One region of the Neisseria sp. GT4A_CT1 genome, then DNA from elsewhere that is predicted to be linked to it. Evidence: predicted binding sites of a transcription regulator. Region 1 holds the regulator's gene; each other region holds the start of a gene.

Evidence for each region. The regulator FNR, encoded in region 1, switches genes on or off when oxygen is low (the NO sensors DNR and NnrR bind a similar motif). The targets are predictions, from matches to a motif close to TTGATNNNNATCAA.
Region 2: a site for FNR is predicted at 1,712-1,725, ahead of HMPREF1028_RS11195 (peptidase U32 family protein). Genes of this name have one in related genera too.
Region 3: a site for FNR is predicted at 1,953-1,966, ahead of HMPREF1028_RS06310 (universal stress protein). Genes of this name have one in related genera too.

The regions. Positions count from the first base shown of each region.
Region 1 covers NZ_JH164964.1:451,090-454,283, forward strand. The annotation lists gene HMPREF1028_RS02045 (MBL fold metallo-hydrolase) at 190-1,263, opposite strand; gene fnr (fumarate/nitrate reduction transcriptional regulator Fnr) at 1,343-2,077, opposite strand; gene hemN (oxygen-independent coproporphyrinogen III oxidase) at 2,221-3,194, shown strand, end outside.
Region 2 covers NZ_JH164970.1:1,767-4,960, forward strand. The annotation lists gene dinB (DNA polymerase IV) at 1-214, opposite strand, end outside; gene HMPREF1028_RS11185 (hypothetical protein) at 358-852, opposite strand; gene HMPREF1028_RS11195 (peptidase U32 family protein) at 1,815-2,822, shown strand; gene HMPREF1028_RS11200 (U32 family peptidase) at 2,835-3,194, shown strand, end outside.
Region 3 covers NZ_JH164966.1:325,687-328,880, reverse strand. The annotation lists gene corA (magnesium/cobalt transporter CorA) at 1-553, shown strand, start outside; gene HMPREF1028_RS06315 (acyl-CoA thioesterase) at 683-1,165, shown strand; gene HMPREF1028_RS06310 (universal stress protein) at 1,318-1,782, opposite strand; gene HMPREF1028_RS06305 (tRNA threonylcarbamoyladenosine dehydratase) at 1,975-2,751, shown strand; gene HMPREF1028_RS06300 (hypothetical protein) at 2,753-3,194, shown strand, end outside.

The DNA.
Region 1 (3,194 bases):
AGGACAAGGCGACGAAGCCGCAGACAGTACAGATAGTACGGAACCGATTCACTTGGTGCTTCAGCACCTTAGAGAATCGTTCTCTTTGAGCTAAGGCGAGGCAACGCCGTACTGGTTTAAAGTTAATCCACTATATTTATGACTTGATGGAACTTGCTGTATTTGTTTTCAGACGACCTTTAGGCAGCTTTATTGTAAAGGTTCGGCAAACCAGTCTTGCGTGGCGGTATTGGCATCAAAGACTTGTCCCATTAGCGGAGTCAACGGATTGACACCCAAGCTGCGTGCCAGCGGGATGCTTTGAAGCAGGGGTTCGTTCCAAGCGTGCAGTGCCATGGCGTAGGCGCCCCAGTGGATGGGCATGAAGCGTTTGGGGGCAAGCTGCGCGGCATAGCGGGCGGTTTGTTCGGGGAAGAGGTGATTGTTGGGCCAATGTTCGCTGTATTGCCCGTTTTCGATGAATGCGATGTCGAACCCGTTGAATTTTTCGGCGATTTTGTCGAAATGGCTGCCTTGTGCCGAGTCGCCGTGAAAATAGAATTTTTCGCCGCCGTGTTCGATGACGAAGCTGGACCACAGGGCTTGGTTGTGGTCGGTCAGGGTTCGGGATGAATCGTGACGGGCAGGTAGTGCGGTGTAGCGGATGCCGTTGCGTTCGGTACTTTGCCACCAATCGAGTTCGGTAATGCGCTCTTGCGGCACGCCCCATTTTTTCAGCAGTACGCCCATACCGAGTGAGACGACAAAGTGGCTGCTACCTTTTGAATTGAGTGCCTGCACGCTGTCTTTTTCGAGGTGATCATAGTGGCTGTGTGAAATCAGGATGACATCGACAGGCGGCAGTTCGTCGATTTCTGCGGGCGCAGGCTGGAAGCGTTTCATGGTGATGGGGATGGGGGAGACGGAATTGCCGAAAACGGGATCGGTAATGACGGTTTGCCCGCCGATCCGCATCAATAGGGTGGAATGTCCGAACCAGACGAAGCGGCTTTTCCCTTCGGGTGCGGCGAGGAAGGTTTGCCAATCGGGCTTGACGGTAGGCAGAGGTTTGGGCGGGCGCGTTGCCTGCGGGTCGGTCAGGATCTTCCAAAATGCGCCGGTCAGGCCGGTCGGTTTCTGCTGCGGTTCGGGGTTGAAGAAGGTTTGCGTTTTCGGGTCGTAATGGTCGCTTGCGGGGTAAACGGGATGTTGGTCGGGATAGAGCCAGTAGGTGAGCAGGGCGCAGGCAGCGGTCAAGGTAATGAGTTTTTTCTTGTGTTTCATAATTGGTTTTTATGAAGAAGGTCGTCTGAAAATTTTTCAGACGACCTTGGATTCTGTTTGAAAATAGTCTCGGTATCCATCAGATGGCGTGCGAACAGCCGGACACCATTTTTTTGAGGGCTTGCGAGTCGAGGATTTTGATGTGTTTGTGTTCGACCGAAATTAAGCCTTCGTGGTGGAATTTGGAGAGCGTGCGGCTGACGGTTTCGAGTTTCAGCCCCAAATAGCTGCCGATTTCTTCGCGCGACATCCGCAGAATGAAATCGTTGGCGGCAAATCCGCGCGAGTAAAGGCGTTGGGACAGGTTAAGCAAAAACGCCGCCAGACGTTCTTCGGCGCGCATATTGCCTAAAAGCAGCATCACGCCTTGGTCGCGCACGATTTCGCGGCTCATCAATCTGAAAAAATGACTTCTCAGGCTGGGGATGTTGTGTCCCAGCTCTTCGATGTGGGTGAAGGGCAGCTCACACACTTCGCTGTCTTCCAAAGCCACCGCGTCGCAGCTGTGGACATGGGAGCAAATGCCGTCCATGCCGATGAGTTCGCCGGACATAAAAAAGCCGGTAACCTGATCGCGACCGTCCTGGCTGGCAACCGTGGTTTTGAAAAAACCGGCACGGATGGCAAACAGCGACGCGAAAGGCTCACCGGTGCGGAACAGATATTCACCCTTCTTCAAGCGGCGGCTCTGTCGGATGACCGCGTCCAATTGTGCAAACTCATTGGGCAAAAGCCCGACAGGCAGGCAGAGTTCACGCAGCGAACAGGAAGAACACAGGGTTTTCATCTGATGCATAGCATTGTGTGTGGTCATAAAACACCCTTAAAATTAAGGTTTTTATCCTGTCATGATTACGTAAGTTATTGACACATATCAAGACAGGTTTATCATACTGTGGCATTCTACCAAACTATCCGAAAATTGCCTAACATCATTACTCTAATCACGCACACGCCATGAAAGTAATACCGATACAAAATAATCACAATAGAAACAATGACAAGCCTGAGTTCGACCGCGAACTCATCGCCAGCCTTCCTTCCAGCGGTCCGCGCTACACTTCCTACCCGACAGCCGACCGATTCCATGACGGATTTCGCGAAGCCGAATATATCAATGCCTTGAATCAGCGCGGTATGGGGGCTTTGAACAAGCCCCTTTCGCTTTATATCCACATCCCCTTCTGCAACACCATTTGTTACTACTGCGGCTGCAATAAAATCATCACCAAAGACAAAAGCCGCGCCGATGCCTACATCGAATACCTTGAAAAAGAAATGGAGCTGCTCGCCCCGCATCTGGGCGGACGGCATCAGCTCGCGCAACTGCACTTCGGCGGCGGTACGCCGACCTTTCTGAGCGACGACCAAATCGAACGCGTATTCCGCATGATACGCAAACATTTCCAACTTATCCCCGGCGGCGAATACTCCATCGAAATCGACCCGCGCAAAGTCAGCCGCGAAACCGTCCTCATGCTCGGCAAGCTCGGCTTCAACCGCATGAGCGTCGGTATTCAGGACTTTGACCCCAAAGTGCAGGCAGCAGTCAACCGCATCCAAAGCTACGACGAAACCAAAGAAGTCATCGATGCCGCCCGCGAAGCCGGATTCAAATCCGTCAGCGTCGATTTGATTTACGGTCTGCCGCACCAAACCGCCGAAAGCATTAAAACCACCATCGACACTGTCTTGTCGCTCGATCCCGACCGCCTTGCCCTTTATCACTACGCCCACCTGCCGCATATCTTCAAGCCGCAACGCCGCATCGATACCGAAGCCGTTCCCGGCAGCGAAGAAAAACTCGATATGCTGCAATACTGCGTTCAAACCCTGACCGAACGCGGTTACGTCTTCATCGGTATGGACCATTTCGCCAAACCCGATGACGAACTTTCCATCGCCCTCAAAGAAGGCTTCCTCCAGCGCAA
Region 2 (3,194 bases), on a different contig from region 1:
ACACCGCTTGCGGACACAGCCTTTTCGCCGTCGCCACCGACATCGCGGAATGCAGCCCGAACTGCCGCGCCTCATACGATGCGGCGCAAATCACCGAACGCGCGCCCTCCCACGCGACGACCACGGGCAGTCCTTTCAAATGCGGCTGCTCGCGCAGTTCTACCGATGCGTAGAACGCGTCCATGTCGATATGGATGATTTTGCGCTGGGACATTGAAGACGGTCGGGAAAGAAAAAGAGACGGGTATTTTAGCGGAAAACGATAGAGGAAGGTCGTCTGAAACGGCATTTGGTTTTCAGACGACCTTTGATCAGGGAAAGCAAACAGACTTTGTAGATTTGCCCGATGGCTCGAACCTACGCCGTTTCATGCGCCCATTGGGGCAGGGTGGTCTTTTGTTTGCAAAAAGCGAACAGACGCTGCCCATTGCACTTTTCAAACATCAGCTCTACGCCGCTTTGCAAACGCAAAATCAGGGCGGAAGGCGTATCGATTTTGATGAAGTCGATATGGTGTTGCACAAGTTTGGCAATGGCGGAATACAAATCAAGCTTGTCCGCGTGCCTGAAAAACCAAGGATTTAAGCTTAACCAACGCCCGCCGTTCAGCGAGGTACCGGGCTGAAAGTCCGCCCGGATTTGAGTCAGGCGGTCGTCTGAAAAATGCAATTCGATATCGCCGTAGAGCCAAATGTTCCACCCCTTTTTTACCAAAAGCCCTTTGGGCACGCATTCGGGTGCAGGGAACATTTGCAGGATCATCTCCGCCGTCTGTCCGATCTCCAGATAATCAAATCGGCCTGTGGTCAAAAAGTCGTACATATCGACGGAAATCGGGAAATGGTAGCGCATGGTCGTTTCAGACGAGGTGTGAAATATGGGCTATCTTAGTTCAAAATATAAATGAAATCAATTCTTATTTTTATTTATTTAGCTAATTAAAAGAAATTTGTCGGCAAGGCTGATCACTCAAGACAATATTAAGATATTGATAATGAGTTTTCCAATACGCAAATTTGCCATATGATTATCCGCGTTCCATCATCATTTATTCAGTTTATCAGCTATGGCATACATTTTTATATTTTTAGTCGGATGCTTCATTTTCATCCTGATTGCCCGCAGAGTACGGCCAGCGCCTGAAATCATTTGGGAAAACGAACCGCTCATCTGCATCAGTCTCGGTAATTTATTGGATAACGAACGGATTTATTTTGGCAAAAACGAGATTTTCATTTGTGAAGGCAGTGAAATCAAAGCACGTCATCCTCTTCAAGATTTGATTTATTTGAGTAGGACGATGATGGCCCTTTTCGGTACTCATGTTTAGCGGCTGGAGTTTAGAGCGGATGGAAGCCAAGTTGCTTATCATTTTTATCCCAAAGCCGACGGATTCGCTATTTTTTATAAACAACTGGTTCAAAATCATCCGTGTACCATTATGGACTGTTGGAGTGAGTGGAGGAGATAGGCAGTTTGGGGCTGCAAATGAATAATTTTAGCCCTAGGTGCGATTATTCGCGTTGAGTACATAAAAGGTCGTCTGAAACCTGTTTCAGACGACCTTTTATTGTAAAAATCTATAAATTTAATAGATAATAACTAATCTCATATTATCAAATTGGAAAAGATAACCCGCTGATTAACTTGATATTTAACATGGTTAAATTATGTTAACTAAAACATACGTTATCCAAACCTGATTTCACAATTGATTTAAATCATAATATCTTGTGTCCAAATCTCTAAAATACCCGAAATCATACTAAATATTGATTTTCGAATAACAAACTACAAGAGTCGAGGAACGCAAAATGCCGAAAATCCCTGAGTTGGTTTGTCCCGCCGGCAACCTGCCCGCTTTGAAGACGGCGGTGGACAATGGCGCGGACACGGTTTATATGGGGCTAAAAGATGCGACGAATGCGCGCAATTTCCCGGGGCTGAATTTCGATATGAAATCGGCGCAGGAAGGGGTGGCTTACGCCCATGCGCGCGGCCGCAATGTGTTGATGGCCATTAATACTTTTGCCCAGGCGGGGCAAATCGAGCGGTGGCATCGGGCTGTCGATACGGCGGTGCAACTGGGGGCGGACGCGATAATCGTCGCCGACCCTGCGATTATGGCTTATGCCGCCGAGCGTCATCCTAATTTGAGGCTGCACATGTCGGTGCAGGGTTCGGCGACCAATTATGAAGCCATCAATATGATGAAGGAGCTGTTTGGCATCCGCCGCGCCGTGCTGCCGCGCGTTTTGACGGTCGATCAGGTCAAACATGTGATTGACAATACGGATGTGGAAATCGAAGTGTTCGGTTTCGGCAGCCTGTGCGTGATGGTGGAAGGGCGCTGCATTTTGTCGAGCTATGCGACGGGCGAATCACCGAATATGCAGGGCGTGTGTTCGCCTGCCAAAGCCGTACGCTGGGAGCAGTTGCCCGACCGCATGAACGTGCGGCTGAACCAAGTGTTAATCGACCAATACAAACCGAACGAACCGGCAGGCTATCCGACCTTGTGCAAAGGCCGTTTCGAGGTAAACGACGAAACCTATTACGCGCTGGAAGAGCCGACCAGCCTGAATGTTTTGGAAATGTTGCCCGAACTCATCAAAATCGGCGTTTCCGCCATCAAAATAGAAGGCCACCAGCGCAGCCCGATGTACACGGCGCAGGTAACCAAATCGCTGCGGCAGGCTTTGGATGCGGCCGCTGCCAATCCGGCACATTTCAAAGTCAATCCGCTATGGAACAATGCTTTGAGCAAGGTTTCGGAAGGGCATCAGACGACCTTGGGCGCATACAGCCGTCCGTGGAAATAAGGGGGAGGGAAAATGAATCCGATGAAATTATCGATGGGGCCGGTTTTGTTTTTCTGGCAGAAGGAAGCGCTGCTGGAATTTTACGCCGCCATGCTGGATGCGCCGGTGGATACCATTTATCTGGGCGAAGTGGTGTGTTCGCGCCGCCAGAAAATGCGTTTTGCCGACTGGGTCAGCCTGGCGGAAGATTTGGCGGAAAGCGGCAAGGAAATTATTCTGTCGTCGCAGGTGCTGCTGGAAAGCGAATCCGATTTGAAACGCCTGCGCAAAATCACGGGGCAGGAAAAATTCAAAGTCGAAGCCAACGACATGGGCGCGGTCAAACTGGCGCGCGAACACGGCATTCCGTTTGTCGCCGGCGCCAGCCTGAAC
Region 3 (3,194 bases), on a different contig from region 1:
CGCCTATTGCCTGCTCGACCGCATCGTGGACGACTATTTCATCGTTTTGGAAGAGTACAACAACCGCGTCGAAGCCATAGACAAATCCCTGTTTAAAGATGAAAACAGCGATATCCTCGGCAAAATCCACCGTCTCAAGCGCGATGCCGTCCGCCTGCGCCGCACACTTTTGCCTTTGCGCGACGTGTTCTATCAACTTGCCGTACGTGTCGATTTCACCATTTTCAAAGGCGAGTCCACCGTCTATCTGCGCGACGTGTACGATCACAACATGCAGCTTCTTGAGTCGCTCGACGCCTCGCGCGACATGGTGTTGAGCATGATGGACATCTACCTTTCCTTCCAATCCAACCGCATGAACCAGCAAATGCGCGTCCTGACCGTCATCACCATCATCTTCATGCCGCTGACCGTCATTACCGGCATCTACGGCATGAACTTCGACAACATGCCCGAGCTGCATTGGCATTACGGCTATTTTATCGTTTTAGGTTTGATGCTGTGCATTATCGTCGGGCTGCTGATTTTCTTCTCGCGCAGAAAATGGTTATAAACCCATAAAAAAATCCAATTTCCGTATATTCATATATTAAATACAATCAGTAAGGTCGTCTGAAAACCATCCCAACCACTGAACGGCCGCCTGTCTAACACAAACATTCATTTTTAAAAGAGGAACACCATGGACCAAACCCGCCAACTCCCTGCACACGAACTCATCATGTCCGAACTGATGATGCCGGACACCGCCAATTTCAGCGGCAACGTCCACGGCGGCGAACTTTTGCGCCTGCTCGACCAAGTCGCTTATTCCTGCGCCAGCCGTTACAGCGGTAATTATTGCGTTACCCTGTCTGTTGATAAAGTCTTGTTTAAAGAGCCGATACACGTCGGCGACTTGGTAACCTTCTACGCCAGCGTCAACTACACGGGCAGAACCTCCATGGAAATCGGCATCCGCGTCGAGGCGCAAAACATCCGCACCGGCGAAGTGCGTCATACCAATAGCTGCTACTTCACCATGGTTGCAGTTGAAGACGGCAAACCCGTTCCCGTCCCGCCGTTGGAAATTACCACCGAGCGCCAACGCTGCCGTTACGAAAAAGCCAAAAAACGCAAAGTCTTGAGCCTTCAGACATCGGACGAGACTTCCTGCGGATGCTGAAAACGGACGGATAAAACGGATTGCAAGACAAAGGTCGTCTGAAAACCAGGTTTCAGGTTTTCAGACGACCTTTTTATTTGACGGATAAGGACATTATCGAAACTGCGTCTGTCGAAGCAGTTTCAGACGACCTTCTTCAGTAGGGCAGCCCCTTACGCTTCTTCCGCTTTGCTGCGGATAATCAGAAGCGGCAGGTGGCTTTGGCGCATAACGGTTTCGGCGAAGCTGCCCATCAGGAGGTGCATCAGGCCGGTGCGGCCGTGTGTGCCGAGTACCAGCAGGTCGGCGCCGTTTTCATCGGCGTAATCGACCAAATCCTGCGCCATTTCGCGTGCGCCTTTGTTGGCGACCAGCAGGTGTTTGACGATGTTTTCCACGCCGTTTTCGCGGGCGGTTTTTTCAGCGAAGTCCAAGACTTCGTTGCCTTGGGCGACGGCGGCGGCCTCGTAGCTTTCGTGTTGCAGGAATTCGGGGGCGAGCGCCATGTATTCGGCGGGGTTGGCGACGTGTACCAAAGTCAGGCGGGCGTTGTTGACGCTTGCCAACTCGGCGGCGTGTTTCAGGGCGTTGAGGGAAGTTTCGCTGCCGTCAACGGCTACAACCAGATGTTTGTACATAGTTCATTCTCCTTTTGCGCCGCAGGCGGCACTTTGTTTCATGCGGTTGGGAAGGGTCCGATATGAAACGATTATAGACTCTTTCGGGCTGCTGCAACAGCCCGTCTACTTTCCAGTATAATATGTGTCGGACTCGTCCGCAGCGTTTTGCGTTGATTTTCATTCATTTATTGATATATCACAAGGTTGGGTATGAACGACACCGTTTTTCTTCCTTCGCGCCGTTTCGGCGGTATTGCCAGACTCTACGGAGATGAAGCACTGGCGCGGTTTTCGCGCGCGCACGTCTGCGTGGTCGGCGTGGGCGGGGTAGGCTCTTGGGCGGTAGAGGCTTTGGCGCGGACGGGCATCGGTCGTTTGACCTTGATTGATTTGGACAACGTCGCCGAGTCCAATGTCAACCGCCAGCTTCATGCGCTGACCGACGATTTCGGCAAGGCGAAGGTGATGGCGTTGCGCGAACGCATTGCTCAAATCAACCCGCAATGCGAAGTGGAGGAAATCGAGGATTTTGTGACGGAAGACAATCTCGAAACGCTTTTCAGACGACCTTTCGACTTTGTGATCGACGCGATAGACCAAGTGCGTGTCAAGGCGGCGATGGCGGCTTATTTTGTGCGGCACAATCAGCCGTTTATCCTCAGCGGCGGCGCGGGCGGACAGAAAAATCCGGCATTGATTCAAACCGCTGATTTGAGCCGCGTTACCCACGACCCGCTGCTTGCCAACCTGCGCTACACCTTGCGCAAACGCTACGGCTTCAGCCGCGATACCAAAGAAAAAATGCGCGTGCCGTGTGTGTTCTCGACTGAGAACATTACGCCGCCGCAATCTGGCGAAGCGTGTTCGACCGATACCGCGCCGCAAGGGCTGTCCTGCGCGGGCTATGGCGCGAGTATGCTGGTGACGGCTTCGTTTGGGCTGTATTGTGCGCAGGCGGCGGTGGAACATATTGCAGGACGGAAATGAGATGAATCGATTTTTTAAAGCCTATTTTATCGCCAGCTTGATTTATGCGGTTGTCTTCGGTTTGCTGATGTACGGTGACGGTTTGCTGTTTTCAGGATCCGAATGTTTTGATATTGCACCTGAAAATGAACAGCGTCTACAGTATTGTTCACGAGCTGCTGAAATGTCGGCTTTTGAGAAAGTGTCTTTGAAGGTTTTCTTCTTTCCGTTTTTATCTGTAATGTTATTGTCCCTACTCAATGCCGGCATTATGAAGTGGACCAAACGCTGTACAACTTCGATGACTCTTGCTTTGCCTATTGTCGAATGGTTGATTGTTTGGTTCGTTTTTTTACTGTGGGAATGGAGTAGTCTGGATAGTTGGATGTCAATAGGAGGACTTCTTTTTTTGGGATTGCCTGTTTATGGCATGGCAGCAGTTCAAGCCCTGAGTGTGTTGCGCT